Linked DNA regions of Symmachiella dynata. The protein of the gene in region 2 binds, or shares a complex with, the protein of the main gene of each other region. Links are inferred from orthologs where the notes say so. Each region holds a gene or a part of one and is shown on either strand. Other genes may lie near its edges.

The links.
Region 1: the proteins of pheT (region 2) and pheS are in contact, whole or in part, in a crystal structure (PDB 6P24), measured with the Escherichia coli proteins. The link is inferred for Symmachiella dynata from one-to-one orthologs.

What each region holds. Positions count from the first base shown.
Region 1 is NZ_CP036276.1:5,814,523-5,822,872, forward strand. The notes cover bases 320-3,128. They hold pheS (phenylalanine--tRNA ligase subunit alpha), read left to right. Parts: upstream 320-1,126; coding sequence 1,127-2,131; downstream 2,132-3,128. Other genes in these bases: rpmI (50S ribosomal protein L35), read left to right, coding at 320-383; rplT (50S ribosomal protein L20), read left to right, coding at 605-967; Mal52_RS21975 (NAD(P)-dependent oxidoreductase), read left to right, coding at 2,272-3,128. Outside these bases: more of rpmI, read left to right, coding at 183-319; more of Mal52_RS21975, read left to right, coding at 3,129-3,189; Mal52_RS21980 (hypothetical protein), read left to right, coding at 3,840-4,619; Mal52_RS21985 (hypothetical protein), read left to right, coding at 4,773-6,251; Mal52_RS21990 (hypothetical protein), read right to left, coding at 6,383-7,315; Mal52_RS22000 (beta-propeller domain-containing protein), read left to right, coding at 7,892-8,350.
Region 2 is NZ_CP036276.1:5,144,435-5,152,944, forward strand. The notes cover bases 3,556-6,524. They hold pheT (phenylalanine--tRNA ligase subunit beta), read right to left. Parts: upstream 6,067-6,524; coding sequence 4,045-6,066; downstream 3,556-4,044. Other genes in these bases: Mal52_RS19535 (hypothetical protein), read left to right, coding at 3,556-3,989. In the rest of the region: Mal52_RS19525 (redoxin domain-containing protein), read left to right, coding at 1-257; Mal52_RS19530 (PhoPQ-activated pathogenicity-related family protein), read left to right, coding at 558-2,336; more of Mal52_RS19535, read left to right, coding at 2,550-3,555; Mal52_RS19545 (c-type cytochrome domain-containing protein), read left to right, coding at 7,152-8,510.

The DNA.
Region 1 (8,350 bases), 670 kb from region 2 along the record:
CAGGCATCTGTGCCGATCAGATGGATCATTGCGGGGTGATTTTCGGGGTCCAGCTAGAGATTCCTCGAGCGGCAGACGTTTTTTTGCACGCGCAGGCTGGCTTTCCGAAACGGAAGTCCGCTATAATCCGCGACTTCTGAAGATATTCAAACCAATTTTTCATAGACTCTGGCGGCGGGATCATGCCCAAGCAGAAGACACACAAGGGAATTAAGAAGCGGTTCAAAGTGACTGCTACAGGGAAAGCCAAGCATCGCAAGGCTTTTCGTGGACATATCTTAGGGAAAAAGACCTCGAAGCGTAAAAGCGATTTGCGCCAGGATGGTGTGCTCGTCGGCGCCGAGGCGAAGCTGATCCAAGCCGCTTTGCGGCCAAGCAGTTAACGACGCACGTGTTCAGAATTGCCGTATTGGATTGAAGGCGGGCCACCTTGGTGGACAAGGCGCCAAGGCTCGCTTCGCCTTTGCAGAACAATTTTGCGGGGGGAATTTCCCCTGGGCAATTCATGCTGGGCAATACAGAAGATCTATGGGCCGGGACGCACTCCCGGAAATCCGCTCGAGCCACATCGCTGCACAATTTAGACAACAGGTAGTTTAGAGTCATGAGAGTTCGCAAAGGCGCCGCTCGTCGGCGTGCCAAAAAACGGTTATTCAAAGAGGCCCGCGGTAATTTCGGGGGCCGTAAAAACTTGACCCGTACGGTCAAGGAAACCCTCGTCCGCTCACGGGCATTTGCGTATCGCGATCGCCGCGTGCGGAAACGTGATATGCGCAGACTGTGGATCACGCGGATCACCGCCGCTTGCCGCAGTCGGGGCATGAGCTATTCCCGGTTTATCAACGGCTTGCTCAAAGCCGAGATTGCCCTGAACCGCAAATCGCTCAGCGAGTTGGCCATCCACGAGCCGCAGATTTTCGACGAACTGGTCGAACTGGCACAGGCTCAAGTCGCTGCTGCCGCTTAAACCGGCTGCCGGCTACTTGCTGGTCATCATGCTCATTTGCCGAACACGCAATTCCTCGGTCCCCGCCGCCTGCAAAGACGCGCGGGGATCGATTTATTTCGGTCCCATGATATCTCCCTCCGATTTCCGTAAACCTTCATCAAAACGGCCAAACCTCTGATGGAATCCGTCAAGCAGAAATTCGACGAGTACGCTCAGGAGGCAAAAGCTGCCATTGAAGCAGCGACTTCTCCTGAAGTCTTGGAAAAAATTCGGGTTGAGTTTCTTGGCGCCAAAAAGGGCCGGCTCCGCGATTTGCAATCGTTATTAGGTAAGGCAGACCCGGAACACCGCCCTGCCCTAGGCAAGCTGTTCAATGAAGTCAAAACAGCAGTGACCGCCTGTTACGATGAATACAAGAAACAGCTCTCAGCCCCGAAAACGACTGCCGCAGGGCTCGACATCACCCTGCCCGGTGCGGTGCCGCGATTGGGGAACCGGCATCCCCTGACGCAGACGATTGATGAATTCAAAGAGATCATGGGGCGGATGGGATTCACCGTCGCCTCCGGTCCTGAGATCGAGGACGAACACCACAACTTCGAAGCACTCAACATCCCCGACGACCATCCGGCTCGGGACCCGCTGGAGAATTTCTATCTAGCAACGGCAGAGACCGCGGCCGGCGGGCCGTTGTTATTGCGCAGTCAAACATCGACCGTGCAGATTCGCGTGATGGAACAGACCGAGCCGCCGATTCGTATTATTTCGTTGGGCCGCGTCTACCGCCCCGACACGATGGATCGCACGCACTCCTGCATGTTCCATCAAATGGAAGGCTTGATGATCGGCGAATCGGTGACGATGGCCGAACTGAAAACCGTGTTGCGGTTGTTCGCGCAAACTTACTTGGGGCATGACGTGCATGTCCGCTTTCGGCCCTCGTTCTTTCCCTTCACCGAACCCTCGGTGGAAGTCGACATGAGCTGGGGCGATGATTGGTTGGAGATTGGCGGCGCGGGGATGGTCGATCCGAATGTCCTGCGTTCAGTCGGCTACGATCCTGAGAAATACTCCGGCTTCGCATTCGGTATGGGTGTGGAACGGTTCTGCATGCGACGGCACAACATCCCCGACATCCGCGAGTTTTACACCAACGACGTGCAATTCCTGCAGCAGTTTTAACAAGTTGTGACCGTCGAACGTTGAACATAAAGTAGGGCAGGCTCCCGCCTGCCGTCATCATTCGCGGCAGGCGGGAGCCTGCCCTACAGAAACTTAGCGAGCGGGTTTAACTACAAGTCGGTTCAAAGGAGATACCAACGATGAGTGTACCAACAATTGCTCCCGGCACGACAAAAGTGGGTTGGATCGGCACCGGTGTAATGGGCCAAAGTATGGTCGGGCACCTGATCGACGCCGGCTTCGCAGCCACCGTTTATACTCGCACGAAAAGCAAAGCCGACGCGCTGATTGCCAAAGGGGCTGTCTGGGCCGATTCGCCCAAAGCAGTTGCCGAAGCCTCGGATGTGATCTTCACGATTGTTGGTTTTCCCAGCGATGTGCGGGAAGTGATGTTGGGCGAAGACGGCGCACTGGCCGGTTCAAAGGCGGGCAACGTGCTGGTGGATATGACCACCAGCGAACCGTCGCTAGCCATTGAAATCGCCGAAGCCGCGCAAGCGAAAGGCGTGCACAGCGTTGATGCCCCGGTCTCGGGTGGCGACGTGGGTGCGAAAGAGGCGCGGTTGTCGATCATGATCGGCGGCGACAAAGAAGTCGTCGAAGCGCTGAATCCCTGTTGGGAAGCAATGGGCAAAACGATCGTGCATCAAGGCCCCGCCGGCGCCGGGCAGCACACGAAAATGGTCAATCAAACGCTGATCGCCAGCGGCATGATCGGCGTCTGCGAAGCGTTGCTGTATGGTCACAAAGCGGGCTTGGATTTGCCAACGGTTTTGCAATCGGTGGCGACGGGTGCAGCGGGAAGTTGGTCGCTGTCGAATCTCGGCCCACGCATCATGGACAACAACTTTGACCCCGGTTTCTTCGTCGAGCACTTCATCAAAGACATGGGCATCGCCCTGGCCGAAGCCAAACGGATGGGCCTGTGCCTCCCCGGCTTGGCGCTGGCGCACCAGCTATATCTCTCCGTCCAAGCCACCGGCCACGGCCGCGACGGCACGCATGCGTTGCAACTGGCGCTGGCTGAGATGTCGGGAGTGGATTGGCGAAAGCGGTAGTGGTATTTGAAGAGCGCATGGCAGACCTGCTTGTCCGGATGTTGAAACGCATTGTCATGTGACGGGAGACCTACGGTCCGGTTAAGTGCGGGGTCAGGAGACCCGCGCACAACTTCCGAGCGATGGAATAATACTCACGCAAAGCCGCCAAGATCGCAAAGGCGATACGGGGATCATCTCATTCATGATCGATGGCGGCGTGGCGGGGATGCCGTTTCTGTGAGAGAATTGTTTCCGTCAGTTGGACGCGATTTACGCAAGCTGATGCCTAAGCGCATCGACGTCGCAAATTTCTTTGCGAACTTGGCGGCTTTGCGTGAGGCTTTTTTGTCCTGCGGCTAACTGGCACCCCACCGCAAAAGTAGGGTCAGCTGTGTGTACAGCCGGACCCTATGAGGCTTATTACACCCCAGACCATTGGCGAGACCTACAACGTAATGTCTGTTGGTTTCGCCCTTCCCCATTTGAATGCGTGGCGAGGTCGTATACGGTAGTGGTATTTAAAGAGCGCATGGCAGACCTGCTTGTCCGGATGTTGAAACGCATTGTCATGTGACGGGAGACCTACGGTCCGGTTAAGTGCGGGGTCAGGAGACCCGCGCACAACGTTGTGGCGGAAACGGTAACCATGCGGTCAAGGCTCTAATCCGATGCAACCGACGCCTCAATGGTGGATTGTCGACAAACTTAACATTCGAGACGTTGAGTTAGATTTCACTTCATCGAGCGGGGAACGGTTTAGTACGCAGGCGGTCTATGCCGGGGTCACCTGTCTGGTTAACGCACTGGACTATGTGCAGTTCCATGCTGATCCGACGCAAGTCATTGTCTGTGCGGAATGTGGGAACACGGGATGCGCGGCAGGTGGATGGATTTGCATTCGACGGTTCGGCGACTTCGTTGCGTTCTTCCCCGCTTTTAGCCAAATGTTTGACGCGTGGAACGACGCGTCGAAAGGCTTCGGAGAACCCGAGGAGTTTTCGCCACCACCGTATGTTGCGACGCACGGGATTCCATTGATCCCTTCTTGTGTCTACACGGAATGCAATACAGCAACGTCGGCTCTCCCTGGCTTGGATGCGATAAAGCCGATCACTGCAGGCGAAGCCGTTTGGCTAACCCAGTGGTTGGCTCCCTTGCATGTTCTCGGGAAAAATCCACGGCGGCCACGCCTGCTGCATGAGGCGATTCTAGCGGTAAAAGATGGCAACCTCATCGACGAAATCGACTGCCTGAGGCGATTTTTGGACGACAACTTTAACTCGTCCGCAGTACTTGCACCGGTCGCTACTTACGAGAACTCAATAATCGAATTCTATCTCGAAGGTCCCGGGACTCCAGCTTGGCGGCCACTCTCCCACATTGGAGATCGATTGGCTTTTCATTTTGAGCCCAACGCAACCTTGGACTTTTTGGTCGAAGATTCGTAAGCTTACCTCAAGTGCGGGGTCAGGAGACCCGCGCACAACGTTGCGGCGGATTGGCGAAAACGGTAGGAATCCGGTGGGCTGTGCGAACCACTTTTGTGATTTTTCGCAGCATTTATTTCGTTTTTTTGCCTTGCCTAGTAGGAGTCACATAATGTGACAGGCAATAAAAAGCGGAGGTACCCCCAAGTGGTTTCCGAGCGCGACGGAGATGCAACCACGACACGCTGTTATCGGATTGACCGGCAACATCTATGGTTCGGCATTTGCCAAACCATTTATTGCGGCGCCATAGCGATCGCCTGTTATTACGTGGCTTTTGTGGGGACCACAATCCCCGATTCTGATGCGGGTGGTCTCCGCTTATTTTCAGCTATTTTTTGGAGCTGTAGTATTGCGATCGGTCTGTTTCAGGTTCTCTCGTATTTCCGTGATCGCCTGATTCTTTCTCCGGATAGCATCGCGAAACGAGCTTGGACTGGAAAGACATCGTCGATTCAAAACGTTGATGTTTTGAGACTGATTTGGAACGAAAGCGGTAAAAGAAGGATTCGGCTCCAAACGGCTACGGCAACGCTCACGATCAATTTCTACGAATACCCGATTCGGGATGGTAAAGAAATCATCGCCTACGTCCGCCGCCAGTTTCCTGCGGAGATCCAACAAGGGTGGGACATATTTTGCCGTAGTGAACCGCAGCGTAACCGCTCGCCGCAATATCTCATTCGCATCACGACTGCCGCAGCTGCGCTGTTGTTTTTTGCCACCGCGATTCTGTCCAGCTTGTACGCATTCGGTCAGCAAACAGTCTTCTCGCTATTGGTAGGCTTCCTCTGTGGGACGGTAGGCCAATTGTTGTTGATGCGAGTTTTTCCTGTGATCGATGGCCCGAAATCCATAATGAAGTCTCAGGGCGATGAGGACATCACAGTTCAGGAAGACACTCGGACCTTTCGCAGTGATCAAAGTTATATCTTCAAAGGTCTATTAATCGTCGTTCTCTGCAGCGTCATAGGAATCTTCTCAACAGTAAGTGCAATTTTTGAGATGCTCGATTCCGAGCCTGGATCGATTGGCGCATTAATCTCTATGGCATTCATTTGGGGCGGGGCCGTCGCAGGTGGGATTTTTGTGATAATCTCAAGCGTTCGCGCACGACTGTATCTTTCCAAAACGGGAATTGTCCAGCAAGGTTGCATCGGTCGAGAATCGATACGTAGCGACGATGTGAGCCGAGTCCAATGGGGCGTACGTGCGGCGCGGAATGTCTTTATTTCGGGGGTTACGGGTGAAATCCAAATAAACGTTGATGGCTATCAACAATTTGAGCAAGATGAGATCATAGATTTCATCCGTAACATGTTCCCGGCAGAAATCCAAGAGAACTGGCTAACGTATTCCCAACGGGAAATTCGCCGTAAGGAATGGGAAGCTCTCCGAAGAGAACCGGAACAACCGTCACAGAAAAAGGCAATCGCATGTGCCCTGATCTTCTTTGTCGTCGCGGCAGCATTCGCTGCTGCCGGACTATGGGGAGTCGGGGCACCAGCGTTTGGAGTGGCCGCGTTTTGCGGCGTTGGTGGGATGTGGTACGGTTGGCGGATCTGGCAGCGATGGCGGATGAAGTCACAGTAGGATCCGCTACAGTGGACCGTTCAACACAGCATACTACTTTGCGAGCTTGGCGGCTTTGCGTGAGGCTTTTTTCGACCTGCGGCTGAATGGCATCCCAGTAGCACGAGATCCCAGCTCTCAACACCGCCCATCTAATGCATGACGGCGGGCTTCATGTTGGCGATTCGTACGACAAGTAGTCGTTGAAAATCTCCTTCCGTCGCAAGATCTTCATCTGCGGCTAAGGAGACGCTTTCGCCCGACGGATCGGCCGCTTTCTGTTGAGTGCGGCGGCGATACTCTTGCAGTTGTTGGTCATCCGCTTCGGTCCCGAAGTAGAATTGATGCCCCAACGTGCCGGGTTGGTCGCGGTTGCCGCCGATGACGACCCATTCTCCAACCATCATCCGCACCTGAAAACGATTCGGGTGAAAGATCTTCCGCTTCTGGCCGTGCTGCAAAGTGTAACTTCCGGCGGCAGCGGCAGTGAAACGGGGTGTTGCGTGAGAGTGATACATCACTGGCACAATTTCCAACTCGACCCAACCGTCTTGAGTCTTGCGAGCTGTGATCTGATATTTTCCCTGCGCCAATTCAAATTCGCGATAGGTCGTTTCCGCCCCTTCAGCAACTGCAACTTTACAACGAGTGAAATAAGGGCTGGCCGTTACTTCCGTCGGCGTGCCGTCGCGAACGACCACCGACTGTAACTTTGTGGGGCTGGGAGTCCAGGAGGCTCCCGATCTTGAGGCTGGCGGTTGCAGCAGTGTGACCAGAGAGTCGGGCGGTTGGGCGGCGGCGATGCCTACGCGAAATCCGTTGTCTCGGATCCGCTGCCAGCTCATCTCCTCATCGCCCGCCACGACTTGGTTGATATCATTCCACAGCCGTTCGCCGATGAGCGGGTCGTCGATCGGGCGGCGAATGTGTCCGATTTCCAGCTCGATTGCGTTGGGCGCCGCCGTGATGGGAGGAAGTTTGCTTTTCTCCGGTCCAGAGGCATCATCCGGCGCATCATCAAACACGTGACAGCCGGTTAAGCTGCACGTAATGACTAGCAACCAAAGGGAGCTCACAGAGTGCATCGAAACATCCACTGGTGAGGCAAAATTTCGCCAAAACGGGCGAGAGGCTGGGGAAAAGGGAGCGGGAGTGTACGGCAGATAAAAAGGAGTGTCAATCGGTGATATCTTGGCCGAATTCGCATGCTGCAACGCTAGAATCCGACGCATCGAGGCTGTATAATGCCCGCGACCTGTTCAACTCGTGGTTATGTGAACAGGTGTGCGCTTTGCTACCCAAGCAGGCACACAAACCAGGTGCGATGCTTGCGATTCCCTCACAGCAAAAAAAGCCGCACAAAAAACCACAACTCGTTTAATTGGGGGAGGTTAGTAATCAGCCCCCCAGCAGCCCAAGTGGCGGAATTGGCAGACGCGCTAGGTTGAGGGCCTAGTGGGAGTTAAATCCCGTGGAGGTTCAAGTCCTCTCTTGGGCACTTTAAGTGAAAGGACTTACGTCGATTTGGCGTGAGTCCTTTTTTCGTTTGGGGGCGGCAAATCTGCCGCCCATGACCCGCAAGCCACATTTGTGTGTCAGTTGAGTCGTGTTCCTTTATACTTTGAGAACTTTCTTTTTTGATCCCTAGGAGCCAACCCGTGATGAAAAAATCCGCTGCCACTGACGCGATGCAAAGCCGTTTATTTCTCTGCTGGAGCAGCTTATTGCTGGCGGTTGCCACTTTCATCACGTTGAGCATGTACGGGGAGTTGGCGTGTGCGGCGGAGGACGCTGCCGTTCAGCATTCTTTTCTCGGGGTCGGTCTTGCCAATCAAGCTGTGATTGTTGGTGAAGATAGGGAGGTGGAATGGAAATTTGAGATGCCGGCTAGTGATGGCTGGGTGCTGCCCAATGGCAACGTGTTGCTGGCGCTGTATGGGACGAAAGAATTTCCCAGCGGTGGCATTGTGGAAGTCGATCGCGAAACCAAAGAGATTGTTTTTCAATACAAGGCCCAGCAAAAAGAAACCAGCACCGTACAACCGTTGCCCAATGGCAAGTATCTGCTTGCCGAGTTGGGGCCCAAGCCGCGCGCTTTGGTGATCAACAGCCAGGGAGAA
Region 2 (8,510 bases):
GCGAGAAACTTTCGGGCGTACTGAATACGCAGAACGGGCCGATTGAGATTGAAGACGCGGTCGTCGATGGCCGCCGCATCACTTTCCAAGTCAAACCGGCACAATTTCGCGGCGCGATTCTGGCATTCGATGCGCAAATCGACACGGCTGAAATCAAAGGCCAAGCGACGTTCACGATCGAGAAAGTTGGCAAATCACAGTCATTTCCCTGGGTGGCGCGCCGCTCGGAGACTACAGAAAAAAAAGCCAACAAATAACACGCACTGATGCGTAGTTCCAGGAACAGATTGTTCCACAGGCAATCAAGCGACTCGTGTCGAGAAGCTTCAGAAGCAAAGAAACTATTGCGCACGCTAGTTTCTCCCTGCTTCTGAAGCGACTCTCCGCGAGTTCTTTGCTTCCCACGGCTGGCCAATTCAAAATACGAACATTCCCTATGAAGTTTCGCAGCATCAGCATTTGATTTTCATCCGGCGCCGTTTATCCTTAAAAGAGACAACGTCCACACTTTCCAGGGTATTCTCCTACAACACTCGAGACACTTTTCGAAAGACAGCATGCACATCACACCAGAAGAGCAACCGCTCGCTCCGCAGCCGGGTTTTGCCCATCGGGGAAAATTCACGACATCATTCTCAAGCGCGCTCCAACGACTGCGACAACCGTTTGCCTTGTCTGGCATTTTGGCCTGCACGTTGCTGCTTGTGAGTAGCAGCATCGGTCTTGCCGCTGAGCCACTGCCCGCGCGCACCGCATTGGACGATTACGTTGAAAAGCCCGATGACAGTTTCAGTTGGAAAGTCGTCGAACATGACAAGACCAAAGGCATGCAGACCTTTGTGCTCGACATGGTCTCACAAAACTGGCGAACAAAAGCCGATGTCGATCGTACCGAATGGCAACATTGGGTCACGGTCGCCGTACCGGATGAAATCAAATCCAACGTCGGCTTCATGTGGATCGGCGGCGGACGCAATGGCGGGGATCCTCCCAAAGGGCCTTCGGAGCGCGTCATCCAAATCGCCAAGGCAACACAAACCGTCGTCGCCGAAGTACATATGATCCCCAACCAGACTCTCGTCTTTCACAAAGATGGCAAACGCCGCGTTGAAGACGACCTGATCGCCTACACTTGGGTGAAATTCCTGGAAACCGGCGATGCCACTTGGCCAGCCCGCAATCCGATGGTCAAGAGCGTTGTCCGTGCGATGGATGCCGTCACCGAACTACTGGCTTCCGACGAAGGGGGCAAGCGGAAGGTCGATGAATACTTCGTTGCCGGCGGCTCCAAGCGAGGCTGGACAACTTGGTTGGTGGGAGCGGTCGACAAACGTGTCGTCGGTATCGCCCCGATCGTGATCGACATTTTGAATCTCGAAAAGTCGATGAACCACCACTTTTCTTGCTACGGTTTCTTTTCACCGTCGGTCGGTGATTATGTCGCGCACAAACTGATGCGGATGGGTGATCACCCCCGCATTGCCGCCCTGCACGGGTTGGTCGACCCTTACAGTTACCGTCATCGTTTGACGATGCCCAAATACGTCATCAACGGAGCAGGAGACCAATACTTTCCTCCCGACTTGTCACGATATTACTTCGATGACCTGATCGGCGAGAAGTACCTACGGTACGTTCCCAACACGGACCATTCCCTGCGAGGCACTGATGCTGTTGAAAGTTTGATTGCCTTCTATTTGACCGTTTTGGCCAAAGAGGAGGGGCCGAAGTTTTCCTGGAAGCAGACTGCTGAAAACACGATCGAAATCAAAACCGTCGACAAACCAGAAAAAGTCCTCCTCTGGCAAGCGACCAACCCCAAAGGCCGTGACTTCCGCATCGAGAGTGTGGGACCGATTTACACCAGCACCGAACTCAAAGACCAGGGAGACGGAGTCTACGTCGCCCACGTGGAGACTCCCAAGGAAGGCTGGACGGCGTTCTTTGCCGAGTTGACCTACGACGTCGGCATGCCCGTACCACTGAAAGTCACCACGAACGTCGGCATCACGCCCGATACATTCCCATTCGCCGACAAAGATCAGACGTTGCCGACATCGCTGACGCTGAAATTCATCGCTCCCAATCAGCAAGCGATCGACACGATCAAAAAAGCAATGAGCTCCCCACAGATGAAAGCGGTCGGCGACGATCCGCGATTGAAGGTCGATGAAAAAACCGACAAAGGACTTGTCGTTACCTTCAATTGGGTTCCCAAGGGAGAATGGGACGACGGAGCTCGGTCCATCGCCGATTACCTGAAAAACCTCGGCTGCGACGACTTCCAATACCAACTCGAATCCGGCCGGCCGTTTGGCGATAAAAAGTCTGAGTAATAAACTGTATAGCCAAATGACACGGGCCCCCAAATTCCGGTTTGGGGGCCTTTTTTCATGGTATATGTAAGATCGCCCTCAAGACGCAGATACTCCTGGCAACTGAATGCTTGATTCCGCCACCGGTTTAACTCGGAATTTGTTGAATCGTGCGTATTTCTTTCATAGGATAAGACAAATCGGGCCCCATCCTGGCGCTAAGGATACTCCCATATGGCTAGTGAACAGAACCCACAATTCCAGACGCTTCGCCTTTGGTATTTCGGAGTCGTGGTTGTTTTGATAATTGCGGTACTTATCGTGGCACCGTGGGCAGCGGGTGTTCCACCTAGCGGCTACATTGCCGAAGCAGATTTACCTGATGGATCCATCCTCTCGCTACGTGCGGTGACTTACGGCAAGCACCATGAATTGCCCTTGGAGAGTTTGGATAATTCGCTGTTGCCTTCATTCGGATTTAGAAAAACGCCCGATTCCTTACAGCGCGAGACCGGCGCGAATTCGATTGTTTTGTGGTTTTCTCGACGGAACCGAGAAACGGGAGAAGCGATGGGGTTTGACTGGTGGCAACGCTGCTCAGCAGTGGATGTGAATGGATGGGTCGTCAAGGACTTCGTTCCCCACCAGGAATTCTTTTCAGATAGATTCTGGGATGGTTCAAACTCAGGCGGCCAATGGGGAGGGGACCGTCCGCTCCAAAGCATTTCAACTGGCGAATATGATATTGTCGTTGCGAGCAGCATGTTGCCAAGTTTTCGCACAGCTGGGACGTCATTCACGCTACAAGTCCACAATACAACGGGAAAAGTTGTTGCGGAGTTTGAAGTTCCATCCCCGGGAGTGGCGAAGAACTCCACTTGGGTTCCGAAAGCATTGCCTATCACGAAATCGACAGGCGATCTTTCAGTGTCACTCAAGGATTTGAAATTGGAACTTCCACATCAGCCGAAGGGATACGCACTGAATGCGTTTGCCGATGTTAGCATGCCGAGCGATGACCGATCTGCTCAATGGCGTTTAGAAAATGTGCACCTGGAAGATGAGTTGGGAAACGTCAGCGACGTCTATGACTGTATCCTGTCACCATTGGAGCCCGCGTGGAAAGTGGTCGCACGATTGGCTCGCAGGGAAGACGCGCCGCCACTGCCGATTGAAACTTGGAATGCTGGCTCAATCCCCCTCCCAGCGGACGGTAAGGTGAAATCGCTACATTTATCTGGTTCCGTAGGTGGCGCTAGCATTGGCGTCGAATCGATCGGCGGCGCCGGCCAAGTGACCTATAAGGAACTGGGCGCCAATCTTGGTCGGCAAAGGCATTTTCACGATTCAGGAGTTTGGGTCAACGAGAAAAATGTTAGAATTGAAGTGGAGTTAGCTACTGATGGCAATCAACACCTGCGAACAATCAAATCTGATATACCCCATCTGGTGCTGAAACTGCCCCTACTCACACGGCTTCAGGAATTGCGAATTCTGGGTCTCGACAACTTGAATCAACAAATTCCGGGGAAAGTTACCGAGGAGGAAGGTAAGACGTACTGGTTTTTCGAACCCTCACCGGGATCTACGTCGATTGACGTGAAATTCATTATAACGAACAAACGCGAAGTCGAATTTATCGTCGCGCCGCCTGCAATCGCAAAGCCAAACTAGCGAATACGCTCGGCGATAATATCTCGAAGCGGCTTCTGGGCTGGCGACTATTCGCTTAGCCGCGCAGTTCCGCTCCCAATTGCTCCCGGCAAGCGGCGATGACTGCTTGTTGCGAGGCATCGACTTCTTCGGCGGTCAGCGTGCGGTCTGCTGCGCGGTAGCGGGCTGTGAGCAGGTAGCTCTTTTTCCCGGTCGGGATTTGCTTGCCGCGAAACTGGCTGTCGAATCGCAAATCTTCCAACAGCGGGCCGGCGGCCGCTTTGACGGTTTGTGCGACCTGCTGCCAGGTCGTCGCATCGTCGAGAATGAAATTCAAGTCTCGGTCGCTGGATGGATATTGCGGCGTGGGGACGAATTGCGGGGTGAGGTCCGCTGTGCGGTCCAACATACCGAAATCCAACTCCGCCACCGTCACATCGTCGCGCAGATTCAACTTGTCTTTAATATCAGCGGCGATTTCTCCCAGCCAACCCCACAACTGGCCGTTGAGCAAGACCTCACAGCCCCGCCCCGCAGCGAAACTTGGGAGCTCGCACGGACGAACTTCGACCAGCGATTGGTGATTCACCGCCTTGGCCAACAATTCGACGATCCCCTTCACATCGAAAAAGGAATCGCCGCTGACGAGTGACAGTCGTGTCGGCTCCCCACTTCGATCACCCGGAGATGCGGCGAGATAGACGTTGGAGATTTCATACAACCGTGCATTGAACGTGCCCCGTTTTTCATTTTCGCGGCGCGATTGCAGCAAACTGGGAATCAGACTTTGTCGCAAGATGTTTTCCCGTTTGCGCGACGAATGTTCCACGCGCAGCGGTTCGCCTTCCCCAGTCGGACGGAACAGCGCGAGTAAATCGTCGTCGACGAAAGTCATCGTGATCGACTCGAAATAACCGTTGCCGTTGAGCGCGTTGTGCACGCGGTCGGCGACATGGTCGAAGACCCGCTTGCTGCTGGCGGTCAGCGGCACGAGCACGTCTTCGGGAATCTGTTCATATCCATAAATGCGGGCAACCTCTTCAATTAGGTCGATTTCCCGTGTCAAATCACGCCGCCAGGAAGGCGGAACGAATCGACAAGAGGCGGCGCTCGCTTCGCCCTGCAGTTCCAATCCCAGGTCGGTGAGAATGCGGACGACCTCGTTTGGTTCGACGTCGATTCCCAGGATTCGCGAAATTTGCGAAAAACGCAATTCGACCGGGTCGCTGTTCGGCGTCCGCCCCGCACCGGTAACCACGGCTCCTTCCAGCAGTTCCCCACCGGCCAGTTCCAAAATCAATTCCGCACAGCGACGACTCGCCCAGTCCATGCCGTGAGGATCGACGCCGCGTTCGAAACGATACGACGAGTCGCTATGCAGATTCAGCACGCGGGCAGTATTGCGAATCGACAGCGGGCGAAAATCGGCGACCTCGATGAGTACATTGGTCGTTGCAGCGCTGATCTCGGTTTCCAGTCCGCCCATCACGCCGGCAATCGCCACCGGTCGGTCGGCGTCGGCGATGATGCACATCTCCGGCTGCAGTTCATAATCGCGTTGATCGATCGCCGTCAGTTTTTCCCCCGGCTGCGCGCGGCGAACGACAATCCGGCCTTCGTGTAGCTTATCCATGTCGAATGTGTGCAGCGGTTGTCCGCACTCCATCAACACGTAGTTCGATATGTCAACAATGTTGTTGATCGGACGAATACCGAGTGTCTCCAACCGGCTCTTCAGCCAATCCGGACTCTCCGCCACTTTCACGCCCCGCACGACGCGGGCGATATATTGCGGGCACAGGTCGTCACATTCGATCTCAACTGACGTCGCTTCGGCCGTTTTGGCCGCCGATTCACTCGGCTGGGCGTCGGGAATTGTGATTGGTTTGTCGTACAGCGCCGCAATTTCGCGAGCCACACCGAGATGCCCCAGACAATCGGGGCGATTGCTGGTGACTTCCAGGTCGATCCCCAAATCCTCGGGAAACGCCTCGGTCCCTTCGAGGTTCAAACCGGAAAGGGTCAACTTGTCGGTCAAATCATCGGCCGACATCTCGAGGGGGACGTATTCTTTTAACCAATTCCAACTGACGATCATAATGAGGCTTGAGGCTTGAGGCTTGAGGGGACAGGCTTGAGGGTTGGCCAATTTAAGTGGAGACGTACGTCGACAACGTACACGAATGAGCTACTTTATCGGGTCATCGGCCGCTGAACAATGGACTCGATTCAAGTCGTGTTGAGTAGGCTGGCTACGAATTTGGCCCCTGCGACTCTCTGAAATCGTCCTCAGCCATCCTACGATCAGTATCAAACCGAAGAATATCAATTGATCCCAGATCCTGTACAACTCTTGAAGATTTGACGAAAGTGTGTTAAGAGTCGGGATTCCATTGTTTTTCGATAGAACACAACAGAAGCTGGCGGAGGAGCGATTCGCGAATGGGTACGAAGAAGACAGGCAAAGGTCGGCGGAAAATCGGGCGAAAAAAACGGCGTATGCGCAGCAAGATCCGTCACCGTAAAGGCTAATTCCGGCGGTACTTTGTTCTTTTGTGGGCAGAACCTGTCGGCGCCGCACCGGTGGCCCCGGCTCCTCGCTTTTTGACCTGCCGCGCAGCCTCCAACACGCTTGCATCGTTTGGAGGCTGCTGCACCGGTCCTTTGAGACCTGCGGGTCAGACAATCAGCATGTCGTGCGAAGATTCTTCGCGCCGACAAGGGGAACGTACGCCCCGAGGAGCACCCTTCAGCGTGTGCATGCGGCGGTGCATTGCCGTTGACGCGACAACCGGTCACCCGTTTGCATCGCTGATTTTCAACAAATCCCACGCCCTGCCCCCCTGGGTGCCTCCCGCATCGGTTCGTCCGGCATGCAATGGATTTTCTCTAGAATCCAGGCAGCACGGCCGATCTCAGGCTGGAATCCGGTTGGTTTGATCTGGTAAACTGGAGAACGTGCCGATGACAATCGGCTTTCGCTAAGATCTGCCGCCTATGGCTGTTGTGACGAGCGAAACACTCCGTCGCTGGGCAACTCAGCGGCATCGATCACACCAGATTTTTCCATCCATACCTAGCAATCTTCGCCCGCAGAATCGTTTGATTCGACACAATCACCGAATGCGGCTGGAGATTATTGCCAGTATTTGCGGATGACATTCAATTGGGGAGCGTCAAGCCATGCTGTGGACACCTAAGCCAGTTCAGTTGTCCGTTGTGATTGCCGGAGTTGTCTGCATCGCCCTTGCAGGTCCGCTCTCCGCCGCAGAACCAACCGCGCGCGAAAAGGCCGCGACTCTCAAGCAGCAAGCGGATGCCGCCGCCGCCAAGGTCACTGCCGCCAAGAAAGCTGCTAGCAAAATCGCATCGCAGGAAAAGACGTTGGCCAAGGCTGCGGACGCTGCACGCGACGCCGCCTCGAAGGCTGCCGAAGCTGCTAAAAAAGCAGCCGACGCACTGATCACCGCGCAAGAAGCCTTAAAGAATGCACAGGCCGGAACAGTCGCCGCCCAAAAAGCCGCAAAGACGAAAAACCAGGAAGTGCAAACCGAACTGGCCAAACTTCAGCCACTGATCGATCAGGAAATCGTTGTCGAATTAACCGCCGTGGCCGCCGAAGCAGAAACGCGTCGCGCCGCAGCGGAAAAGGTCTTCCAAGCCTCCAACGAAAAACTAAAGGCTCTGCAAACCGCCTTGCAAGCCGCAAAGACAGTTGAGCGGAAAGCCAAGGCGGATCTTGCAGCCGCTGAAAAAGACTTGCCGACCAAAACCGAGGCTGCCAAGAAAGCCACCGAGGCCAAAACCGCTGCCGATGCCGCTGCCAAGGCAGCCGCCGACGCACTCAAAGTCGCCACTGATGCCAAAGCCGCCGCCGAGAAAGCCGCTCAAATGACCGCCGCAACGGCCAAGGCCACCGCCGGGACAGCGGCCAGCGCCGCCGCCGCAGCAGCAACGGCTCCTGAAAACAAAGAATTGGCTGAACTCAAAACGCTCACAGAAAAAGTCGCCGCCAGCACCGCCGCCGCTGCCAAAGCGGATGCCGAAAAAATCACCGCCGCGACCGCTGCCCTCGCAGCAGCCGAAAAGAAAAATAAGGACGCTCAAACCGCTGCCGCAGCAGCAACAAAAGCCGCCACCGACGCCACGGCTGCCGTAACCGCCGTAACGGCCCAGATTGAGACACTCAAAACTACGGTCGCCAAAGCCGCTGAATCAGTCAAGAAAGCGGATGCGGACGCTCAACCGGTCAGAGACGAAACGGCCAAATTGCAGTTGGCGCTCAACACGATCACAACCGAACACGTCAACAAGCTACAAGCCTCGCAACGGGCAATGGTCAAGACCGACCAGTTTGTGATGTTCTCGGAACAAGTCGCTCCCATCTTCGCCAAACGCTGCCTCGCCTGCCACAACGCGCGGACGGCCAAAGGTCGTTACAACATGGAATCGTTCGCCGGCATCATCAAAGGAGGAGAACAGGGAGATACGGTGCTTCCCCACGATGGCGAAAACTCCAACCTGTTCTTGCTGATCGAAGAT